4 regions of the Kitasatospora sp. Xyl93 genome follow, and region 1 is predicted to be linked to each of the others. Evidence: riboswitches for the same ligand, from Rfam matches in the RefSeq annotation. Region 1 holds a riboswitch; each other region holds the start of a gene.
What was found. Region 1 has a riboswitch for cyclic di-AMP ahead of ACZ5GH_RS19890 (M23 family metallopeptidase). Riboswitches for the same ligand answer to the same signal wherever they lie in the genome.

Region 1 (5,746 bases):
GGGGGCCTGGCGGATCCGGGGTGGGGTTAACCCCCCTGCGTCCGGGCGGCCGGGCCGGGCCACTCGTCGGCGAGCAGCGAGTAGAGGTACGAGTCGGTCCAGACGCCGTCCTTGAACCCGTCGTGCCGCAGCCGCCCCTCGCGCCGGAAGCCCAGCCGGGTGAGCACCCGGTCGGAGGCCTCGTTGGCCACGGCGACCCGCGCGGCCACCCGGTGCAGGTCCAGGGCCCCGAAGGCGAGGTCGCAGAGCAGGCCGACGGTCTCGCCCGCGTAGCCGCGCCCCCAGGACCCGCGGGCCAGCACGCACCCGAGCTGGGCCGCGCGGTACCCGTCGAGGGTGAGCGAGGCCTGCCCGACCGGCGTGGCGTCCGCCGGGTCCTCGGCGTCGGCGAGCCTGGTGACGGCGAGCCGGTAGGTGTCCCGCTCCCCGGCCATCGCCTCCTCCAGGTAGAGCTCGACCTGGTCGGCGCACTCCTCCCGGTCGCTCGGCCCGAACGGCAGGTGGCGGGTGACCTCCGGGTCGCCGAACAGCGCGTGCAGCGCGTCCACGTCGCGCTCGGTGTGGTGGTACTCGCGGACGGCCAGTCGCGGGCCGGTGAGTCGTACGGGGACCATGGCTGCCGACCCTATCCCCGCCCGGCGGCTACCGTTCGGACTATGAACGACGAAGACCTGCGGCTCGCCCCGCGCACCAAGGCCGCCGACCTGCTCGCCTGGGCGGCCGAGCAGGGCCGCGCGCCGGTGGCCGAGGGGCCGCTGCGCGCGGTGCTGGCGCTGCTGGAGCTGGGCGAGGGCAGGATGCGCGACGGCTGGCCCGAACTGACCTCCGACGCGGTGGAGCACCTGCTGTACGAGCGCCTCCACCTGTACGTCCAACCCGCGCCCGAGGAGGACCCGCTGGCCTACGGCGACGCCGTCCGGCTGCTGATCGACCACCAGCGGGCGGCCCGGCGGCTGAACGCCAAGCGCCAGGAACGGCTGCACGCGGAGGCCGAGTGGCAGGGCGAGGTCGCGGCCGGGCTGCTGCGCCGCGCCGACCTGGTGACCTGGCCCCGGCTGTACGCGCTGCTGCTGCACGCGCACGGGGTGGACGTCACGGACGCGGCGGCGGTGCGGGACTGGCTGGCCGGCTTCGCGGAGCTGTCGGAGGACGAGCGGCTGGCCGCGTACGGGGCGCTGGTGCCGGCCGGCTGGCTGGACGAGCCGGACGAGCAGGGCTGGGGCCCGGGCCGGGTGCTGGCGGTCGGCATGGCCACGGACGGCGCGCGGCGGCTGCTGGAGCAGGGCCTGATGCGGCGCAGCTACCGCAACCTGGCCGAGCTGACCTCGCTGGGACGGCCGATGCCGGACGAACTGGCCGGGGACTTCGGCCGGTTCGAGGAGGCGGCGGTCGACGCGGCGCTCGACCTGTTCGGCGGGTGGACGGTGCCGGGGCTGCCGCGGCTGCTGGTGACGGAGTTCCCGGAGCTGGCGCCGGAGCCGGGCCACGAGGAGATCGAGGCGTACCTGGCGCAGCTGCCCGTCGAGGAATGAGCCGGCGCGCGAAGGCCCCCGGCCCGGGAGCTGCGGCTCCGGGCCGGGGGCCTTCGCGGGTGCGTCAGAGGGTGAGGCCGCGCTGCTCGAGCCAGGGCTCGGGGTCGACCGGGGCGCCGCCGCCGGGGCGGACCTCCATGTGCAGGTGCGGGCCGGTGACGTTGCCGGTCGCGCCGACCTTGCCGATCTGCTGGCCGGAGACGACCTTGCCGGAGCCCTTGGTGATCGAGGAGAGGTGGCAGTACCAGATCTCGGTGCCGTCGGGCAGGGTCTCGACGATCCGGTAGCCGTACGAGCCGGCCCAGCCGGCCGAGGTGATGGTGCCCTGGCCGAGCGCGTAGACCGGGGTGCCGGTGTCGGCGGCGAAGTCCAGGCCGGTGTGCAGGTTGGCCCAGTAGCGGGCGCTCTGGCCGTAGTGGGCGGAGAGCCGGTACTCCTTCACCGGGAGGGTGAGGGCGGCGGCCTTGACCCGCTCGGCCTCCTCGGCGGCGCGCTTGGCCTCGGCCTCCTTGGCGGCGGCCTTGGCCTCCGCCTCCTGCGCGGCCTGCAGCCGGGCGGTCTCCTCGGCGGCGGTGCGCTGGCTGTCGGCCTGGTGCTGGATGCGGGCGGCGAGCGCGAGTCCGGGGTCGGCGGAGAGGGCGACCGGGGTCTCGTCCGGGGCCTCGACGGCGGGGGCGACGGCCGGGGTGGCCGAGGCGAAGCCGGTGGCGCCCAGGGTGGCGGCGACGGCGGTGACGCCGAGCAGCGGGGAGGCTCCGCGGGTCTGACGCGGCATCCGGTGGCGGTTGGTCTCGGCCTCCGGACCGAAGGCCTCGGGGCCGTCCGTGCCGGGGTGGTCGAGAAGCTGGGTGCCGGCTGCGGAGCCGGGGTGTGCCGGGGTGTGCGTCGACGCCACGGGAGGCGCGCTCCTTTCCTTCCTTCGCGCCTACCGGGTTAGCTGACGGGTTCGGAGCAGGAAGGTCTCCTACGGCCGGGCCGGGGCCCCGCCGATTCACCCCAAGGAACGTGGTTCCCCGGCTCCCTGACCTGCCCGGGGGCCGGTCGGCGGGATTAGGCGACGGCGCACGGTGCCGTCTGGGTACGGCGTTGACGACCGCGCTGCGTTATCAAACGTTAATCCTAGGAGGCTCTGATTCCAAGCCATCCGTTCGGAGCAGCTTACGCCCAGGTGATCGAACGTCAACGAACGACCCCTCATGCACGGCCCCATCTGAGTACGCCTACTCATGTGCGCTCCGACCGGGCGGCCGCATCCTGACGCCATGAGCACTCCGATGCAGAGCCGCACCACGGCCGCCTACTACATCCAGGCCGTCCTCTCCTTCGCCGTCTCGGGCACCGCCCTCGCGGCCGGGATCGCCTACCTGCCGGTCGGCGGGTGGACCCGGGCCTTCCTGGGGATCGGCCTCCTCTACACCGTCACCTCCGCGTTCACGCTGGCGAAGGTGATCCGGGACCGGCAGGAGTCCAACGAGATGGTGACCCGGGTGGACCAGGCCCGGCTGGAGAAGCTGCTCAGCGAGCACGACCCGTTCAAGGTGGAGGGGGTCTGACCGCCCCCTGCGCCGATTCGACCGCCGACCGCTTGACGGCTAAGGCTATTAGCCTTAGCTTTATGGCTATCGGCAGCACCGCCGATGCCCCGCACCGGCGGCCCGAGGAGGACCACCATGAACGGCACCACCACCCCGAGCACCCAGTACCTGACCGTTCCCGGCGGCCGGATCGCCTTCGACGACACCCGGCAGGGCGACGGCACCCCCGTCGTCCTGCTGCCGGGCATGCTCGACAGCCGGGCCGCCTACCGGCACCTGCGACCGCTGCTGGTCGCCGCCGGCCACCGGGTCGTCACCATGGACCTGCGGGGCTTCGGCGAGTCCTCCGTCGCCTGGGACGACTACGGCCCGGCCGCCCTCGCCGGCGACGTCCTCGCCCTGCTCGACCACCTCGGCATCGAGCGCGCCGTGCTCGCCGGGAACTCCTACACCGGGGCGACCGTCGTCAGGGCCGCCGGGGACGCGCCCGAGCGGGTCGCCGGGATCGTCCTGCTCGACGCCTTCGTCGAGAACCCGCCGCCGGGCGCCCTGATGCGCGGTGTCATGGGCCTGATGGGCACGGCCCTCGTCCACTGGCCGGCCTCCTGGGGCTTCTACCTGCGCCGGATGGCCTTCCCCGGCGCCAAGCCCGCCGACTTCGACGCGTACGTGGACGGCCTGGTCGCCGCGCTGCGCACCCCGGGCCGCAAGGCCGCCACCCGCGGGTACGTCCGCGGCGACTCGGCGCCGGCCGGCTGGACGGCCGCGGTACGGTGCCCGGCGCTGGTGGTGATGGGCAGCGCGGACCCCGACTTCCCGAAGCCTGAGCTCGTCGCCGACCGGCAGGCCGCCGCCCTGGGCGCGCGGAAGGTGATGATCGAGGGGTCCGGGCACTACCCGATGGCCGACAACCCGGCGGCCACCGCGGACGCCCTGCTGCCGTTCCTCGCCGAACTCGGCTGAGCCCCGTCCCCGCCCGCCGCCACCCGTACGGAGATCCCGAACCCATGCCCCGCGTAGGACTGACCCCCGGCCAGGTCGTCGACCACGCCCTCGCCCTCATCGACGAGCAGGGCGCCGAGGCCCTCACCCTGGCCTCCGTCGCCGCCCGGGCCGGGGTCGCCACCCCCTCGCTGTACAAGCACGTCAGCGGCGGCCTGGCCGAACTGCGGCGGATGATCGCCGTCCGGGTCACCGGAGACCTGGCCGACCGGCTGGCCGAGGCGGCCGTCGGACGCAGCGGGGACGACGCCGTCGCCGCCGTCCTGCGCGCCTACCACGCGTACGCCACCGAGCACCCGCACCGCTACCACGCCCTGCCCCAGGCCCCGCAGCCCGACGACGACCTGACCCGGGCGGCCGCCCGGCTGGTCGGTGTGATCATCGCCGTCCTGCGGGAGTACGGCCTCGACGGCGCCGAGGCGGTCCACGCCGCCCGCACCGTCCGCTCCCTCGCCCACGGCTTCGCGTCCCTCTCCACCGCCGGCGCCTTCCAGCTCGCCGAGGACCTCACCACCACCCACGACCGCCTCATCGCCACCCTCACCGCCGGCCTGCGCGGCTGGCCCGCCTGACCGCCTCGGGCGGCCCGCCCGGACTCGGGGCTCGGGGCCGCCCCTGCACCGGATGGCGCCCCTTCCGCAACACCCTGCACACAGGCCCCACACATCACAGGACGCGATCCGGCCGACCGGCCCGGTCCCGACGCCGGCCGCCGGGGCCGGCCAGGCCGGTGGGACGCCTCGTCAGGCGGTGCGATCGGGGTCGAACGAGCGCCGATTGACGCCGAATTGACTCGATATTGACGAGATCCGGTCACTTGGCGGGATCCGTTCACACCTTCGTAGGATCATCACCCTAGAATTCGCCGCGTGACGATGACTCAGTGGTCCGTAACGGCAACCGGCGTGCTCGCCGTCCTCGCCCTCGTGGCCGCCGCGCGGTACCGCGCCGTGTCCGTCACCCAGCGCCGCCGCGCCGACCGGCTGCACGGCGAACTCCTCGCCCTCCAGGACCAGCTGGCCGTCGAACTCTCCCGCCGCGGCGCCGAACTCGCCGCCGTCCAGCAGGAGCAGGAGCACACCGCCTCCACCCAGCGGGCCTTCCTCAGCGTCGCCCGCCGGATCCTGGTGATGGCCCACGACCAGCAGGCGCTGCTGGACGAGATGGAGCGCACCCACGACGACCCCGCGCTGCTGGAGGGCCTGCTCAAGGCCGACCACGCGGCCGCCCAACAGGCCCGGCTGGCCCAGACCCTGGCCGTGCTGTGCGGTGCCCGGGCCGGCCGGCACTGGCCGGAACCCGTCTCCCTGGAGGACGTCGTCCGCGGCGCCCAGTCGCGCATCCTGCCGTTCCAGCGCGTGGTCGTGCGCAGCCGCACCGAGACCGCCGTGGTCGGCGCCGCCGCCGAGGCGCTGATCCACGCGATCGCCGAGCTGCTGGACAACGCCACCCGCTACTCCCCGCCCAGCACCCAGGTGTTCGTCACGCTGATGCCGGTGCACAACGGCGCCGTCGTCGAGATCGACGACGGCGGCGTCGGCATGCCGGAACAGGCCGTGGCCAAGGCCGCCGCCGCACTGGCCGGCGGCAGCACCCTGGAGGTCTCCCGGCTGGGCGAGGTGCCGCAGCTGGGCCTGGCCGCGGTCGGCCGGCTCGCCGAGCAGTACGGCTTCCGGG
Region 2 (5,746 bases), 410 kb from region 1:
CCTCGTCGCCCAGGCCGGTGGACAGGCCGCGCTCCTTCAGCACGCCCTTGAGCGTGTGGTAGACCTCGACGCCCCAGCGGACGGCCTCGGAGAAGGACTCCGCGCCGATCGGGGCGATCATGAACTCCTGGATGTCGACGTTGGAGTCCGCGTGCGAGCCGCCGTTGAGGATGTTCATCATCGGGACCGGCAGGACGTGCGCGTTCGGGCCGCCCAGGTAGCGGAACAGCGGCAGGTCGCTGGCCTCGGAGGCGGCGTGCGCGACGGCCAGCGAGACGCCCAGGATGGCGTTGGCGCCGAGCGAGGACTTGTCCGGGGTGGCGTCCAGGTCCAGCATGGCCTGGTCGATCAGGCGCTGCTCGGTGGCGTCGTAGCCGACCAGCTCCGGGCCGATCTGCTCGATGACGGCCAGGACGGCCTTCTCGACGCCCTTGCCGAAGTAGCGGTTCTTGTCGCCGTCGCGCAGCTCCAGGGCCTCGAAGGCACCGGTGGAGGCACCCGACGGGACAGCGGCACGACCCGTGCTGCCGTCGTCGAGGCCGACCTCGACCTCGACCGTGGGGTTGCCGCGGGAGTCGAGGATCTCACGGGCTACGACGACATCGATGGACGGCACGAGGCATCTCCTTGCGGAAGCAGGGTCCGGTCTGACGGTGGTGCTGTCAGCAGGACGATTGCGGAGTCGTTACGACCAGAGCCTAACCGCCCGGGCTCCCGGGGCCACGTCCGCCTCGGTCCCGTCTCAACGTGTGGCCCCGCTACGCACCGGTAGTTCACCTGCTTGCCCCAGCTTGTCCCACCGGAGCGGGCGAATGCGGACGAAGGGGACCGGTAGGACCGGTCCCCTTCGGACGGCGGGGTGGAACGGTGTCGGCGTCGGGCGCCGACGGGCGTCAGCACCGGGCCCGACGGCTCAGCCGAGGTGCAGCACCTGGCCGGGCATGATCAGGTTCGGGTCGCCGCCGACGGTGGCGTGGTTCTGGTCGTACAGCGCGTGCCACCCGCCGGACACGCCCTGGGCGGCGGCGATGGTCGACAGGGTGTCACCGGCGCGCACGGTGTAGTCGTGGCCGGTGGCCTGCGGGGCCGACTGCGCGGCCTGCGGGGCGTACTGCGGCTGGGCGGCCTGGCCGGCGTACTGCTGGTAGACGCTCTGGTGGCTGGTCCAGTACCAGGCGCCGTTGTTCTGGTACCAGTACACCTTGGCGTCGGCGTCCCAGCCGGCGTGACCGGAGAAGCCCGGAGCCTGCGCCTGCTGCTGCGGGGCGGCCTGCTGGACCGGCTGCGCGGCGGGCCTCTGCACCGGCTTCTGGGCGACGGGCTGCTGCGCGACCGGCTTCTCGGCCGGCTTGGCGGCGGGCTTCGGGGCCTGCTGCTTCGGCGCCTGCTGCTTGGCGGCGGACTGCGGCTTGGCGTCCGAGGAGGTGTCGACCACGGCCGGGGCGCCGCCCTTGGTCAGACCGGCCTTCTGGGAGCAGACCGGCCAGGCGCCCGGGCCCTGCGAGGCCAGGACCTTCTCGGCGACCGAGATCTGCTGGGCCTTGCTGGCCTGGTTGGCCTGCGCCGCGTAGGCGGTGCCGCCGTACGCCTTCCAGGTGCTGGAGGTGAACTGGAGGCCGCCGTAGAAGCCGTTGCCGGTGTTGATGCTCCAGTTGCCACCGCTCTCGCACTGGGCGACGGAGTCCCAGGTGGAGGCCGGGGCGGCGGAGGCGCCGGTGGCGGTGAGGAGCGGCATCGCGAGTCCGACGCCGGCCACACCGGCGACGGCGATGGCCTTCTCGGTCTGGGTGCGACGACGGTGGCGGCCAGTTCCAACGAACAGCATGAAGAGGTCCCTCTCCGCACGCCTGCGAGGTGAGCTGTCGGGTTCGGACCGGGAGGTGGCCCGGCCGCCGTACGCGGAAACGATTCCGCTCAGGCGGCTTCACCCCAAGCCGTGGGAGACGGCAACAAACCTGGTTCCCCCGCCCCTGCCCAGGGTCTGGTCGGTTTCCCGTGGCGCGGCGGGCAGGATTCGGCGTTCCGCGCACGAGGTCCGCAGCTGCGAACTCCAGGGAGAGTAGACAGATCATCAGACCGATCACAAGCTCATATCGCAGATATCACACGACAATTACGGCCCGTATCCGATCGCCTACCAACGGCGGCGTTATGTCCGGATTGATGGGTGTTCACACCCTATCGGCGGGCGGTCGGCGACCTCTATCAGCGCGGTCTCAGCCTGTCGCAGGCCCGGACGGGGCCTGCGGAGGGGTGTGCGGAGGGATGTGCGGGGAGCGGCTCTCCGGGCTGAATTCCACCGGCAGTTCGCGCAGCCCACGCATGATCAGACCGCCGCGCCAGCGCAGGTCCTCCGGGCTTTGCGCGAGCCGCAGGTCCGGCAGCCGGGAGAGCAGCGTGGCCAGCGCGGCACGCCCCTCCAGCCGGGCGAGCGGGGCGCCGATGCAGTAGTGGATGCCGTGCCCGAAGCCCAGGTGGGGGTTGTCCGTCCGGGCCAGGTCCAGGGTGTTCTCGGCCGCGAACCGGGCCGGGTCGCGGTCCGCCGCCGCCAGCACCACCAGCACCGGGTCGCCGACCGGGATGTCCACCCCGCCGATGGTCAGCGGGCGGGTCGCGAACCGCCAGGTCGCCAGCTCCACCGGCCCGTCGTAGCGCAGGAGTTCCTCGATCCCGGTCTCCAGCAGCGCGCTCTCCCCGCGCGCCACCGACTCCTGCAGCAGCCGGCGCTGCTCCGGGTTGCGCAGCAGCGCGTACGTGCCGTTGCCGATCAGGTTCACGGTGGTCTCGAAGCCCGCGAACAGGAGGATGAAGGCCATCGCCGCGGCCTCGTTCTCGGTCAGGTGCTCGCCGTGGTCACTGGCCCGGATCAGACCGGAGATCAGGTCGTCCCCGAGGTCCGCCCGCTTGCGGTGGATCAGCTCCAGCAGGTACGCCCGCATCCGCTTCACCGCCCGCCCCACGCCGCCGCGCTGGCTGCCGCCCTGGCCCGGCTTCGTGTGTCGCATCATCATGCCGGCCCAGTCGCGGAAGTCGTCCTGGTCCTCGGACGGCACCCCGAGCATGTCGCAGATCGCGTAGATGGGGAGCGGGAAGGCGAACTCGTGGATCAGGTCCGCCGAACCGCGCTGCGCGAAGCCGTCGATCAGCCGGTCGGTGAGCTGCTGCACCCGCGGCTCGAACTCGGCCACCCGGCGCGGGGTGAACGCCTTCGACACCAGCCGGCGCAGCCGGGTGTGGTCCGGCGGGTCGATGTTCAGCAGGTGGGTCATCAGGTCCGCCTGCCGCTCCCCGGGGATGCCCACCCGTCCGGTGCGGTGCGCCTGCTCGCTGTGGTGCGCCGGGTTCTTCGACAGCCGGCTGTCCGCGAGCGCCTGCCGGGCGTCCGCGTACCGGGTCACCAGCCAGGCCTCGACGCCGCTCGGCAGCGTGGTGCGGTGCACCGGGGCGTGCTCGCGCAGCCAGGCGTAGGCGGGGTACGGGTCGGCGGCGAACTCCCAGGTGAACAGCTGCGGGGCGGGGGCGTCGGACGGCGCGGCGGCGGGCCGGGCGGGGTGGGGCTGAGCTGGCATGGATCGACCGTATCCGGTGCGACGGGACCGCCCTCCCTCCGACGGACCGCCTCCGGCGCGCCCGACGGCCGGTGGCCGGTCGGTTGCCGCCGCGTTGCCGGTTCCCGGCCGGTCCGTGGCCGGTCCGTGGCCGGTCCGTGGCCGGTCCGTGGCCGGTCCGTGGCCGGTCCGTGGACAGCTCTTGGCCGACTCTTGGCCGCGGGGCGGGCGTGAGCCTGGTCACCTGAGGGGTAATCCCTGTTGCGGGGGATCGGGACGTGCCTACGATCCTCCGCAGTACGCGTGGGCGCGGTGCGGTGTTGCCCACAGGGAGGAGCAGGCCATGCGGGTCAGCGGGTCAGTCGTCGTCGTCGCGGTCCTCGACGGCGGGTCGGGCGCGGGCCTCGCCCGCCGGTTCGCCGCGGCCGGCACCGTCGGCATGCTGATCGCCGACCAGCACGTCGGCATCGCCGAGGACCTCGCCGCCGAACTCGACCGGCCGGGCTGCCCCGTCGTCGGCGTCTGCGGCGACATCCGCCGCCCCAGCGACGTCGCCGCCCTCGTGGACACCGCCGAGAAGCACCTCGGACCGATCGACCTGTTCGCCGTGGCCGGCCCGGGCGGCGAGCGGATCATCTCGCTGGCCGAACTGCCCGCCCACCTCGACCTGGAGCGGCTCGCCGAACTGGTCGTCCTCGTCGGCGAGGCCATCGGCGAGCTCGTCCCGCCGCAGCGGCGGCCCGAGCCCGCCGCCACGGCGGCCTGAACCGCTACTCCCCGTCCGGCTCCCCGGCCGGCCCGAGGCCCTCGGCCGCGCGCACCTCGTCCCGGTAACCGCGCGCGGCCGACCGCAGCGCCGCGTCCACGTCCACCCCGGCGTCGTGCGCCCGCTGCGCCACCGCGAGCAGCAGCCGGCCCGCCGAGTCGGCGGTCAGCTCGGCGGGCAGCTCGTACGGCTCGTCCGGCACCCCGGTGAAGCCCGCCCGGCGCACCCGGGACACCAGCTTCGCCGCGTACGCCAGCGCGGGCAGCCCGGCCGGCACGCCGTCCAGCACCGACTCGCGGTCCGCCTTCTCGGCCGCCTTCAGCTGCTCCCAGTTCGCCTCCACCTCGGCGGCGCCGCCGGCCTCGGCGTCCCCGAACACGTGCGGGTGCCGGTACATCAGCTTCTCGACGATGTCCCCGGCCACGTCGTCGACGGTGAACGGCTCGGTCGGGTGCTCCTCGGCGATCCGGGAGTGGAAGAACACCTGCAGCAGGACGTCGCCCAGCTCCTCGCGCAGCGTCCCGCGGTCCCCCTCCTCGATCGCCTCGACCAGTTCGTACGCCTCCTCGACCAGGTACTTAACCAGGCTCTCGTGCGTCTGCTCGGCGTCCCAGGGGCAGCCGCCCGGGGAGCGCAGCCGGTCCATCACCGTCACCAGGTCCAGCAGCCGCGACCCCGGCAGGTCGTACGAGCCGGGCAGCACCTCGATCTCCGGCACCTCCCCGGCGTGCTCCACCGCGAGCCGCGCCAGCGCGTCCGTCAGCCCCGGGTCCCCGTCCGGGCTCCCCAGCCACACCGTCGGCCCGGCCCCGGCCGGCTGCCCGGTCAGCAGCCGCGCCAGCGCGGGCGCCGACCGGGGCGGCACGACCTCCACCGCCACCCCGGCCTGCCGCACCGCCGCCACCTGTGGATGCCCCTCGTCCCCCACCAGCACCCGCCCCGCCGACCGCAACGCCTCCCACGCCGGCCACGCCAGCAGGCCGGGAGCCACCCGGTGGGTGGTGGTCAGCAGGATGAGCTTCGCGCCCGGGGCGTTCGTCGGCACAGCATTCGTCGTCACACCCCGAACCTACTCTGCCGCCCTCCGGTGGTGCGGAGGTGCGGAGGTGGGGAGGTGCGGAGGTGGGCCGGTGGGGAGGTGCGGCGGCGGACGGTGTCCGCTGTGGGGGTCAGCGCGGGGCCGGGGGCCACGGCGTGGTGGCGGGGGTGAGGGTGGCGAGGGACTGGCGGAGGCGGCGGACGGCGGGGTGGTGGGGGCCGTCGCGGCGTTCGCGGTCGAGGAGCAGCGGGAGCAGCCACTGCCAGGCGTTGTGGGCGTCGCCGGTGGCGGCGAGCTGGAGGCCGATGCGTTCGCGCAGGTCGTAGCCGCGCTCGGGGTCGGTGTCGAGGCCGGACTCCAGGCGGGCGGTGTGGGCGGAGAGGAGCGCCTGGT
Region 3 (5,746 bases), 2.3 Mb from region 1:
CGCAAGGGACGGCGACGCACCGGGTGAGGAGGGGCCGCACCGTGGCGGGCGGCGCACCGCGAGAGGGCGGAGGTCCGGCGGGGCCGGGCTGGTCGCGGCCGTGGCGGCGGGGTGCGCGGTGATGGTGCTGGCCGGCGACCCGTCCTGGGCGCTGCGGCGGCCCGAGCCCCGGCCCGCGCTGGAGGTCACGGCGGGCGCACCCCCGGCGACCACCCTGCCCGCACCGTCGACGCCCGAGGCGACCACCCTGCCCGCACCGTCGACGCCCGAGGCCTCCACCCTGCCCGCACCGTCGACGCCCCAGGCGTCCACCCTGCCCGCGCCGGCCGCCGCCCGGACCTCCGACTCCGACCTGGAGGTGGTCAGGCTCGACCCGGACCCGGCCACCCCCGGCGGCACCACCACCATCCACGCCTTCGTCGGCAACGGGGGCCCGGACACCACCGCGTCCCCGTTCACGGTCGTGGTCGCCCTGCCGGAGGGCGTCACCACGGAGGGCCCGTACTTCCCGTCCGACTGCCAGGTGACGGCCCACGGCCGCATCGTGCGGTGCGTGTTCGGCCCGGGTCTGCGAGAGGCGCGCAGCGCGACCGCCCTCATCCCGGTCCGGCTCGACCCGCGGCTGCCGGCGGGCAGGTTGGGCGGCGGAGCGGTCACGGTGCGCAGTGCGGACGACCGGAACGAGTCCAACAACCGGCAGCCGTTCGACATCACGGTGGTCGAGAGGATCGCCCGTTCCTGAGCCACTTGGTCCCGCCGGTAGGAGCGGTCCTACCGGCGGGATCCTCCTGTCTGCGGGATCCTCCGGCCGGCGGGGCGGTCCGCCGGGCCCGGACGCCGCGCGGCGCCCGCCCGTGCCGCCCGTCCTACCGGTAGACGCGGACGTAGTCGGCGGCGAAGGTGATCGGGGCGGTCCCCTGCGGCGCGGGGTGGTACTGCCCCGCGCACACCGAGAGGTTGAGGATCAGGTACGCCGACCAGCCGGCGCCGACGCCCTTGCCGTCCGAGAAGACCTTGACGCCGTTGACGTACCAGTCCACCGAGTCGGCGCCGTAGTAGGTGCCGATGGTCACCCACTGGTCCTTCGCGATCGCGCTCGCGTCGGTGTAGTACTTCCCGTGGCCCGGGTTGACGTGGTTGGTCAGCTCCAGCAGGTTCGGGTTGTCGGGGTGGTACTCGAAGGAGTCGATCTCCCCGTTGCCGTTCTTCCACGTCCACAGGGCCGGCCAGGCGCCGCTGCCGGCGGGCAGCTTGACCCGGGTCTCGGCGTAGTCGCCGGTCTTGACCTGGAAGCCCTCACTGGAGCCCTCGGTGGTCAGGAAGCCGGTGTTCCAGGACTGCTTGCCGTTCTCCAGCACCGGACCGCCGGACGTGGCGGTGAAGGTGGCGACCCCGTTGGCGACGCCGACGTTGTTCCTGTTCAGCCAGTCGAGCTTGTTGTCGCCCGGGTTGTGGTTGCCGTAGCGGTACGCGGTGCTCTTGTCACCGACCCAGCGCTGGCCCCAGCTGATCGCGCCGTTGAACTCGTCCGACCAGGTCAGCGACTTGCCGACGACCGGGGAGGACGGTGCCGGGGTACTCGGGCTCGGGGTGGTGCTGGGGGTGGTGCTCGGCGTCGGGGTCGGCGTGGCCGTGGGAGTCGTCGAGGCCGTGGGGGTGGCGGTCGGCGTGGCCGTCCGGGTCGGGGTCGGCGTGGCCGTGGGGGTCGTCGAGGCCGTCGGGGTCGGCGTGGCCGTCGGGGTCGGGGTCGGGGTCGGGGTGGACGTCCCGGTGGCGGAGACCACCAGCTGCTGCGAGGGCAGGTTGTGCCAGCCGCCGCCGAGGTCCTGCCAGAAGCCGAACTGGGTGTACGTCCCGGCGGGCAGGGTGCGCGCACCGCTGGTGAAGCCGACCCCGCTCGGGCAGATCTGCACGTTGGAGGCGTTGCCGGGGAAGTCGAGGTTGGTGCCGCGCGCGTCGCGCACACCCACGCCGACGGTCTTCGCGGTGAAGCAGGCCGAGGAGTGCAGGCCCAGCGAGGCGGTGGTGGCCTTGCCCGCGACCATGGTGGCGGGGGCGAGCCGGTCCTGGGTGACGGTCGGCGCGGTGGCGGCCTGGGCACCGTTGACGGACGGCAGGCCGAGCAGGCCGGCGCCGCTGATGGCGAACGCCCCGGTGGCGGCGAGCGCGGCGTTGCGGCCGCGGTGGGACGGACGGGCGTGGCGCGGGCCGCGGCGGCGGGCGGGCGCGAGAGCGAGCGCGGGCCGGTGCGTGGAGCTGGCAGGCTGGGGCATGGGGTGACCTCTGCGACGCCTGCGAGGTGAGCTGTCGGATTCGGGCTGAGGTTGCCCGGCCGCCGGTGGGACGGCTTCACCCCTAGCCGCGGCCGCACGCGGGGGCGTACGGGCCGGGCGCTGACCTTGGTTCCCCCGCTCCCGTCCGCTGTGGTGCTCGGTGACCCGCCGACGGGTGGACGGGACTCGGCGTCCCGGCGGCGGGGTCCGCGAGGGCGGACGACCGTTGCAGGCTAGGCGGGTCGTCCGTGAACGGACAACCCGGCCCGCCCCGTTGTCGCGCAGCTCACAGTGGTGTCGATCAACGACGCCGGTTGGCAGTCCAGTTGATCGTTCTCCGGGAGCAGTGGGCTGCGGCTGGGCCGGGCGGAGGTTCCGGCCGGCGGGGACAGGGCACGATCCAGGCGGTTCAGGCCGGTGAGCGGCCTGCCGGCAGCGCTGGTGGCCTGCCGGCGACCTGGCGGCGGACCGTACCGTGGCGAGTACCTGACCGACTGGGCCCGGTCGGATAAATTGGGAGTCGGACATCATCCGCCGTGCACAAGAGCGGCGAGCCCGACCGGGTGCTCGCCACGACCCGACAGCCACGACCTGACCGAGACGAGGACCCGCCCCACCATGACCGCGCCCCTGCCCGCCTTCGCCGGCCGCACCTACCTCTTCCAGGCCGACAACGGCGCGGCCTTCCGCAACACCTACTCGGCCGACGGCACTCGGCTGCGCTGGGAGGGCCTCGGCGAGTCCGCGGGCCAGTGGGAGGACGTGCGGCTGCACGTCGCCGAGGTCGCGCCGGAGATCTACTTCGTCAGCTGGACCGAGCAGAGCGGGATCACCGTCAGCCATGTGATGGACCTCGGCAAGCTGACGGTGCGGGCCTTCTGGACCTTCGAGGGCGAGGGCGGCCGGGTCGGCGAGCTGCACACCGGGACGCTGGAGCGGCTGGCCTGAGCGGCGGGACCGCCGGGCGGGGGCCATAAGGCTCCTGAACGACCCGACCGGCCCAGAAGCGGACCGCAACGACCGAACCCCCGGGCCGTGGCTCCGGGGGTTCGGTCGTTGCGGTCCGGTCGTCGAGGGTCTGGTCCTTCGGGGCCGCTCGTTCGGGCTCGCGGTCGGTCAGGTTCAGACGGTCTGGTTCGGCACCTTGAGGTGCTGGGACAGCCACTCCAGCGAGGACGGCAGCAGGGCGCTCCAGGTCTCGAAGTTGTGGCCGCCGTTCTCCAGCATGCTGTACGAGACCTTCATCGGGCTCCGCACCGCGTCGACGAAGGCCTCGGTCTCCTGCCGGTAGCCGCCGTCGCCCTTCTTGGTTCCGGCCAGCAGCACGGACACCTTCGGCTGCGGCAGGTTCTTCAGCCGCCACATCAGGTTGGCCTCGTCGCGGCGCTGCTTGCTGCCGCCGAAGAGGTCGCCCGTGGTCGGGTCGTCGGCGGCGTCGTAGTAGGCGGAGAGCGCGACGGCGGTCGGGAAGACGTCCGGGTGGCGCATGGCGAGCTTGAGCGCGCAGTAGCCGCCGGTCGAGTTGCCCATGAAGGCCCAGGCCTGCGGGTCGGTGGAGACCCGGTAGCTGGCCTGGATCGCCGAGGGCACGTCCTTGGTGAAGTAGGTGTCGGACTGCGGGCCGTTCGGGACGTCCTCGCACTCGGTGTCCTGCGGCAGCGCGGGCGAGGGACGCACCAGGACCATGACGGTCGGCTGCATCCGGCCTTCCTGCAGCAGCTTGAGCGCGGCGCCCGGGTAGTTGAAGCGGGTGATCAGGTTCTCCGCGATTCCTGGGAATCCGGTGCTGACGATCACGGCCGGGAACTGCTTCTGGGCGTACTCCGGCTGGAAGTACTGCGGGGGCAGGTAGACGTAGCCCTCGGTGGACAGCCGGCTGGCCGCGCCGTCGATCCGGACCTTGCGGATCTCGCCGGACTGGCTCGGCTCGCGGCCCATCGCGCCGCCGCCCTTGACCGAGGCCTGGCCCATCGTCTCCACCATGAGCCGGCCGGAGGCGTCCGCCTTGTTGTGTATGACCACCGGGCCGGTGTCGCCGGTGCCCAGCAGGTCGTCCCAACTGCTGTAGAAGGCGAAGTAGTTGTTCGCGACCAGGCCGAGCGCGGCGAGCACCGCGAGCTGGGTGGCGAGCAGGGCACCGATCCGGCCGAGCACCGCCTGCCAGGTCTTCTTCGCGAGTCTGGGCCACAACCAGACCGTGCCGACCATCATCACGACCGCGACCAGTGCGGTCAGCGCCAGCACCTTGTGGCTCGTCAGACCCATGTCCTACTTGCTCCCACGCCTCGAACTCCAGTCCCCTCCGCTGGGGACATCCGAGGAGGTCACCCCGGTTCCCCCCGCCGGGGCGCGAGGAACAACCCTAACGCCAGCTGGGAGAAAGCTGATCGCGGCTGGGAGGCTACGGGGAGCGGGGCGGACGGATGACAACGTTCAGATAACAGATTTCGAAAGTTGTCGTCTGAATTCTGTTATCTGTTATCTGTCAGCTGTCAGCCGTCGGATGCCGGCCGAAGACGGAGCATGAGCCCCCACGGGCTCAGCCCGTCCGCTCCCACAGCCGAAGCCCCGCCGTGAGCTCGCGCATGCAGCGCGCGCCGAGGTCCTGCGGGGAGCCCGGGCCTTCGAGGGGCGCCTCGGAGGACGCCCACTGCTCCAGCGCCACCCGGATCGCCGCGGTCGCGGCGGCGGAGGCCAGCCGGATCTCCAGCGGGTCGGTGCCGTCCGGGCAGCGCTCGGCGAGGGCCGTCCGCAGCCGCTCCTCCGAGTCGGCGTGGACGCGCTGCCAGGTGGCGTTCAGCTTCGGATCGCGCAGCAGTCCGCGGGCCCACCGCATCATCTCGGCCCGCGTCTCGTCCACAGGGGTCAGCGACGCGACCGCCGCGCGTTCCAGCGCCTCGCGCATCGGCAGCTCGGCGGGGCTCGCCGCGAACAGCTCCACCCACTCCTGCCCACCCGCCGCGAGCAGCGGGGCGACGGCGTCCTCCTTGACGGAGAAGTACCGGTAGAAGGTGCGCAGCGAGATGCCCGCCACACGGGCGATCTCCTCGGCGGTGACCGCCTCCGCCCCCCGCTCGGCGAAGAGCGCGGCGGCGGTACGGGCGATCTCCAGGCGGGTGGCCTCACGGCGGCGCTGGGTCAGGGTCGGGCGTCCGGTCACGGGGCCCAGCCTACGCGGGTGATTGCCAGGGTGGCATGTCACGACGGAATGACACAAAGAGACTTTTTGGCACGACGTGCCAGTTCGACGTACCGTGTCTCCCGAGGTCGAGAGACCACGAACGAACGGAGTACCACCATGGAGCGCTTCAGCGGACGGAACGTCCTGATCACCGGCGGCGGCTCGGGCATCGGCCAGGCCACCGTGCACCGGATCCTCGCCGAGGGCGGGAAGGTCGTCGCCGTCGACGTCGACGAGGACGGTCTGAAGAAGACCCTGGACCGCGCCACCGCCGAGGGCACCGCGGACCGCC
Region 4 (5,746 bases), 2.7 Mb from region 1:
AAAACGGCCCCGAGCCCGGAGGCGGACCCGGCCTCGGAGGCGGGCCCGGCCCGGAAGCGGACCCGGCCGCGGAAAGCGGGCCCACCCCCGGAAGACAGGCCCGGCCCCGGAAACGACAGCGGCCGGCCCGGCCGCACGAGGAGGTCCCCTCGTGCGGCCGGGCCGGCCTGGGCGTGTCCCGCGCCCATGTCCACTGTGCGGCGATCACCCGGTCGAGCGGTCACCCGACATGACCATCCCGGAGGATCGATTCGCCCCGCAGCAGCGGTGGTTCCTGAAACCCTGGAGGCTCAGCGGCCCCTGGTCAGAGCGCGACGCCGTGCGCGCGCAGGTAGGTGACCGGGTTGATGTCCGAGCCGTACTCCGAGCCGTTGCGGATCTCGAAGTGCAGGTGCGGGCCGGTCACGTTGCCGGTGGCGCCGGAGAGGCCGATCTGCTGGCCGACGGTGACGGTCTGACCGATCTTCACACCGATCGAGGAGAGGTGCGCGTACTCGGCGTAGTGGCCGTCGGCGAGCTTGATCTCGACCTCGTTGCCGTAGGCACCGCCGTTGCCGGCCTTGACCACGACACCGTTGGCGACGGCGCGCAGCGGGGTGCCGGTGGCGGCGACGAAGTCCTGGCCGGTGTGGTGCCCGGAGGCCCACATCGAGCCGGCCACGCCGTAGGCGGTGCCCAGCTTCGGGTTGGCCAGCGGGGCGACGTAGCCGGAGGTGGCGGCGGCGACCGGAGTGGCGGTCACGGTCGCGGCCGGAGCGGCGACCTGCACCTGGGTCTGGAGCTGCGCGGACGGCTTGGCCGCCTCGGTCTTCACCTGGACCTGGGCCTGCGGCTTGGCGGCCTGGGTCGCCGGAGCGGCCGGCTTGGCCGGGGCGGCGGGCTTCGCCGGAGCGGCGTCGGCGGACGGCGCGGCGGCGTGACCCGGCAGCGCGAGCTGCTGGCCCGGGAAGATCAGGTTCGGGTTGGCGCCGACGACCGAGCGGTTCTGCTCGTACAGGGCGTGCCAGCCGCCGTCGACGTTCTTGGCGTCGGCGATCTTGGACAGGGTGTCGCCGCTGACGACGCGGTAGCTCTCCTGTGCGGCCGGGGCAGCGGCCCGGGCGGCGGGGGCGGCGGCCTGCGCGGCCGGCTTGGCCTCGGTGGAGGCGGCGGCCGGGGCGGCCGGAGCGGTGTGCGCCTGGGCGCTCACCGCGGTGACGAGCGGGAGGACGAACGACACGCCGGTGACGGCGGTGGCGATGCCGATGCGGGCGGCGCGGGGCAGGGCGATACGACGAGCCTGAGCAGGCATGGAATTTTCCTCTCCGACGCCTGCGAGGTGAGCTGTCGGGTTCGGGCTGGAGTTGCCCGGCCGCATGCGCGGCTTCACCCCTAGCCGGTCCTGGACGCCCGCGCCCTGAGGCGCGAACTCCGGTCCGGCGACTTACCTGTGGGTCCCCCGCTCCTGCCGTACAGAGTTCGTTTCGAACCACCGGGCGGCGGCAGGACTCGGCGTTCCACCCGGTGGATCCGTCCGGACTGGCCGGGCGGTCGCTGAACTAAAACCCATCCGTTCGGGTGAAGCAATGTCGATCTCTTGAAACCGCAACGATCCCCCTCGTCCCGGTGACCCTCCGCAGGCCCGGCCACACGGTGCGTACACAATCCATTCACCCCCTGCCACTGATCCACGACCCTGCGCCGAGATCGGCGACACTGCGCACCCGCCCGCTCACCCACCGCCCAAACCCAACACACCCACCGGTGACCCTTGTCACGTGCGCCTCAGCAGCGCAGGATTCGCCCGTGGCCACCTCCGAGGCCGGCACCCTGCGCCTGGGCACCGCGCAGGGACGCTGGGTACTACTGGCGACGGTGCTCGGCTCCAGCATGGCGATGCTCGACGGCACCGTGGTGAACGTCGCCCTGCCCCGCATCGGCGCCGACCTCGGCGCCTCCCTGGCGTCCCTGCAGTGGACGCTGAACGCCTATCTGCTCACCCTGGCGGGCCTGATCCTGCTCGGCGGCGCGCTCGGCGACCGGTACGGGCGGCGCAAGGTCTTCCTGATCGGCGTGGTCTGGTTCGCCATCGCCTCCGCGGCCTGCGCCGCCGCGCCGAACATCCACGTGCTGATCGCCGCCCGCGCCGTCCAGGGCATCGGCGGCGCGCTGCTCACCCCCGGCTCGCTCGCCATGCTCCAGGCGGTCTTCCACCCTGACGACCGCTCGGCGGCGGTCGGCCTCTGGTCAGGCCTCGGCGGGGTGTCGGCCGCGGTCGGCCCCTTCCTCGGCGGCTGGCTGGTGGACGGCCCCGGCTGGCGCTGGATCTTCCTGCTGAACCTGCCGCTCGCCGCCGCCGTGATCGCGGTCACCACCCGCTCGGTGCCGGAGAGCCGGGACGAGGGCGCCGCCGGGCGCTTCGACGTGCTCGGCGCCGTGCTCGCCGCACTCGCCCTCGGCGCGATCACCTACGCGCTGACCGCGGCCGGCGAGGGCCTGTCCCCCACGGTCTGGACCAGCGGGGCGATCGGGCTGGTGCTCGGCGTCGTCTTCGTGGCCGTCGAGCGCCGCGCGCCCGACCCGATGCTGCCGCTCGGGTTGTTCTCCTCCCGGCTGTTCACCGCGGTGAACCTGGTCACCCTGTGCGTGTACGCGGCGTTCAGCGGCGTCTTCTTCCTGCTGGTGGTGCAGCTCCAGATCGTGTCCGGGTTCTCGCCCCTGGTCTCGGGCTTCGCCCTGGTGCCGATCACCGTCCTGATGCTGGCGCTGTCCGCCCGGGCCGGCCGCCTCGGCAAGCGGATCGGCCCGCGCGTCCCGCTGACCGTCGGCCCGATGCTGTGCGCCGCCGGGGTGCTGCTGATGCTGCGCACCGGGCCGGACTCCTCGTACTGGGTGGACGTGCTGCCCGCCGTCACGGTGATGGGCTGCGGGATGACGCTCCTGGTCGCGCCGCTCACGGCGACCGTGCTGGCGGCGGTCGAGGTCCGGCACGCGGGCATCGCCAGCGGGGTCAACAACGCCGCCGCCCGCGCGGCCGGCCTGCTCGCGGTGGCCGCCCTGCCGGCGCTGGCCGGGCTGAGCGGCGACGCCTACCGGGTGCCCGCCTCGGTCGACTCCGCCTTCCACACCGCGATGCTGATCTGCGCGGGCCTGCTGGCCGCCGGCGGGCTGATCGCCTTCGCGACCGTACGGGGCAACGTGCTGGCCCCCGAGGAGCAGCCGGTGGCCGAGCCGAACTGCGACTGGCCGTGCGGGACCACCACTCCGCCGTTCGACCCGGGCCACGTCCCCACGGCGCGCGAGAGCCCCGCCACCGGTCCGGCGGCGGGGCCCTCGCGGGAGAGCTGACGCTACGTCAGGATGTGCTGTCCGGTCAGAGGATGTCGCCCGGCGCGTACTTGGCGGCCTCCGGGTGGGCGGCCGCGACGGCCTCCACCTGGCGGACCACCTCGGCGACCTGGGCGCCGGCCGCGCCGGTGAAGGACAGCCGGTCGGCCAGCAGCGCGTCCAGCGCGGCCCGGTCCAGCGGGATCCGCTCGTCGGCGGCCAGCCGGTCCAGCAGCTCGTTCTCCCGGGCACCCGCGCGCATCGCCAGCGCGGAGGCGACGGCGTGCTCCTTGATGACCTCGTGCCCGGTCTCCCGGCCGACGCCCGCGCGCACCGCGCCCATCAGCACCTTGGTGGTGGCGAGGAACGGCAGGTAGCGGTCCAGCTCGGCCTCGACCACGGCGGGGAAGGCGCCGAACTCGTCGAGGACGGTCAGGAAGGTCTCCAGCAGGCCGTCGAAGGCGAAGAAGGCGTCCGGCAGCGCGACCCGGCGCACCACCGAGCAGGAGACGTCGCCCTCGTTCCACTGGTCGCCGGCCAGCTCGCCGGTCATCGAGGCGTAGCCGCGCAGGATGACGGCCAGGCCGTTGACGCGCTCGCAGGAGCGGGTGTTCATCTTGTGGGGCATCGCGGAGGAGCCGACCTGGCCCTCCTTGAAGCCCTCCGTGACCAGCTCGTGGCCGGCCATCAGCCGGATGGTCTTGGCCAGGCTGGACGGCGCGGCGGCCAGCTGGACGAGGGCGGTGAGCACCTCGAAGTCCAGCGAGCGCGGGTAGACCTGGCCGACGCTGGTCAGCACGTGGTCGAAGCCGAGGTGACCGGCGACCCGGCGCTCCAGCTCGGCCAGCTTCCCGGTGTCGCCGCCGAGCAGGTCCAGCATGTCCTGGGCGGTGCCGACCGGGCCCTTGATCCCGCGCAGCGGGTAGCGGGCGATCAGCTCCTCCAGCCGGCGGAAGGCGACCAGCAGCTCGTCGGCGATCGACGCGAACCGCTTGCCCAGGGTGGTGGCCTGCGCGGCCACGTTGTGCGAGCGACCGGCCATGACCAGCTCGGAGTGCTGGGCGGCCAGCTTGGCCAGGCGCACCAGCACGGCCACCGTACGGTCGCGCACGTGCTCCAGCGACTGGCGGATCTGGAGCTGCTCGACGTTCTCGGTCAGGTCCCGGGAGGTCATGCCCTTGTGGATCTGCTCGTGCCCGGCGAGGTCGCTGAACTCCTCGATGCGGGCCTTCACGTCGTGGCGGGTGACCCGCTCACGGGCGGCGATCGAGCCGAGGTCGACCTGGTCGATCACCCGCTCGTAGTCGGCGACGGCGTTCGCCGGCACCTCGACGCCGAGGTCCTGCTGGGCCTTCAGGACGGCGAGCCACAGGTGGCGCTCGAGGACCACCTTGTGCTCGGGGGACCACAGCTGGGCCAGGGTCGCCGAGGCGTACCGGGAGGCCAGGACATTGGGGATCTGGGGCTTCGCGCTCACGCTTCGCAAGCCTAACAGCCGAGGTCACGCCCCTCGCAGCCGCCAGGACGCTACGCCCGTAGAGCCCTGGCGCTACTGCGCGCCGCCCGTACGGCCGGCCAGCACCGGCAGCACCTGGGCGCAGATCGAGTGCAGGGCGATCCGCTGCTCGTCGGTCATCGCCTCGAAGGCCTGGTGGGTCCTGGCCATCTCGCCGCGGATCAGGTTCAGGATCTCCCGGCCCTCGGCCGTGATCACCACGATCTTCACCCGGCGGTCACCGGCCGCGGCCTCCCGGTTGGCCAGGCCCAGCGTCTCCAACCGGTCCACGATCCCGGTGACGTTCGACGCGTCGCAGCCCAGCCGCCCGGCCAGCGCCCGCATCGGCACCGGCTCCTGCACCGCGCCCAGCGCCTTGGCCTGCGAGGAGGAGAGCCCGTGCCGGGCCGCGGCCGCCGCGAAGTCCTGGAAGTACGCGGCGCCGACGGCGGCCAACGCCTCCATCAACTCGGCGTTGGTCGGTACGGTCGTCGTCGCTGTCGAACCCATGGGGCCAGGGTACGGCCAGGTGCTTCAGCAACTCAAGATTTGACCACGGCAACCGTCGGCGAGCCGTTCCGCGGCCGCCCGGAGTCAGAGCACCAGTTGGTCGAACAGCCGCCGCAGCTCCGTGTCCGGGTCCGCGGTCAGCCCGGTGTGCACCGGCCCCGGCTGGACGATCGCGCTGCGCGGCGCGGTCAGCCAGCGGAACCGCTGCCCGGGGCTGTCCCCCGCCGCCGGACCGGCCTGCGGGCCGCCGTGGCAGACCGCCTCGATCCCGTGCAGCGCCCGCCGCACGCCCTGCACGTCCGCCACCGGGTCCAGCGCCAGCAGCCGGGCCTGGTCCAGGTGGGTGCGGGCGGCGAGGTGCGAACTCTGCCGGCAGTACAGCAGCACCCCGACGTTGACGCACTCGCCGCGCTCGACCCTCGGCACCGCGCGGAT

Region 2: it holds a riboswitch for cyclic di-AMP, as region 1 does, so the genes downstream of both, ACZ5GH_RS21680 (transglycosylase family protein) here and ACZ5GH_RS19890 (M23 family metallopeptidase) in region 1, are expected to answer to the same signal.
Region 3: it holds a riboswitch for cyclic di-AMP, as region 1 does, so the genes downstream of both, ACZ5GH_RS29415 (glycoside hydrolase family 16 protein) here and ACZ5GH_RS19890 (M23 family metallopeptidase) in region 1, are expected to answer to the same signal.
Region 4: it holds a riboswitch for cyclic di-AMP, as region 1 does, so the genes downstream of both, ACZ5GH_RS30885 (M23 family metallopeptidase) here and ACZ5GH_RS19890 (M23 family metallopeptidase) in region 1, are expected to answer to the same signal.

Annotation. Positions count from the first base shown of each region.
Region 1 covers NZ_AP029185.1:4,426,963-4,432,708, reverse strand. The annotation lists gene ACZ5GH_RS19900 (GNAT family N-acetyltransferase) at 27-614, opposite strand; gene ACZ5GH_RS19895 (hypothetical protein) at 657-1,532, shown strand; gene ACZ5GH_RS19890 (M23 family metallopeptidase) at 1,597-2,427, opposite strand; cyclic di-AMP (ydaO/yuaA leader) riboswitch at 2,441-2,599, opposite strand; gene ACZ5GH_RS19885 (YiaA/YiaB family inner membrane protein) at 2,795-3,085, shown strand; gene ACZ5GH_RS19880 (alpha/beta fold hydrolase) at 3,203-4,030, shown strand; gene ACZ5GH_RS19875 (TetR/AcrR family transcriptional regulator) at 4,075-4,641, shown strand; gene ACZ5GH_RS19870 (ATP-binding protein) at 4,945-5,746, shown strand, end outside.
Region 2 covers NZ_AP029185.1:4,832,732-4,838,477, reverse strand. The annotation lists gene eno (phosphopyruvate hydratase) at 1-616, opposite strand, end outside; gene ACZ5GH_RS21680 (transglycosylase family protein) at 914-1,825, opposite strand; cyclic di-AMP (ydaO/yuaA leader) riboswitch at 1,831-1,997, opposite strand; gene ACZ5GH_RS21675 (cytochrome P450 family protein) at 2,217-3,569, opposite strand; gene ACZ5GH_RS21670 (SDR family NAD(P)-dependent oxidoreductase) at 3,892-4,314, shown strand; gene ACZ5GH_RS21665 (nucleoside triphosphate pyrophosphohydrolase) at 4,319-5,374, opposite strand; gene ACZ5GH_RS21660 (serine/threonine-protein kinase) at 5,484-5,746, opposite strand, start outside.
Region 3 covers NZ_AP029185.1:6,762,271-6,768,016, reverse strand. The annotation lists gene ACZ5GH_RS29420 (hypothetical protein) at 1-742, shown strand, start outside; gene ACZ5GH_RS29415 (glycoside hydrolase family 16 protein) at 867-2,273, opposite strand; cyclic di-AMP (ydaO/yuaA leader) riboswitch at 2,275-2,439, opposite strand; gene ACZ5GH_RS29410 (MoaF-related domain-containing protein) at 2,892-3,221, shown strand; gene ACZ5GH_RS29405 (alpha/beta hydrolase) at 3,396-4,538, opposite strand; gene ACZ5GH_RS29400 (TetR family transcriptional regulator) at 4,813-5,433, opposite strand; gene ACZ5GH_RS29395 (SDR family NAD(P)-dependent oxidoreductase) at 5,572-5,746, shown strand, end outside.
Region 4 covers NZ_AP029185.1:7,114,745-7,120,490, reverse strand. The annotation lists gene ACZ5GH_RS30885 (M23 family metallopeptidase) at 305-1,291, opposite strand; cyclic di-AMP (ydaO/yuaA leader) riboswitch at 1,294-1,431, opposite strand; gene ACZ5GH_RS30880 (MFS transporter) at 1,786-3,327, shown strand; gene purB (adenylosuccinate lyase) at 3,353-4,792, opposite strand; gene ACZ5GH_RS30870 (MarR family winged helix-turn-helix transcriptional regulator) at 4,856-5,311, opposite strand; gene ACZ5GH_RS30865 (DUF3037 domain-containing protein) at 5,396-5,746, opposite strand, start outside.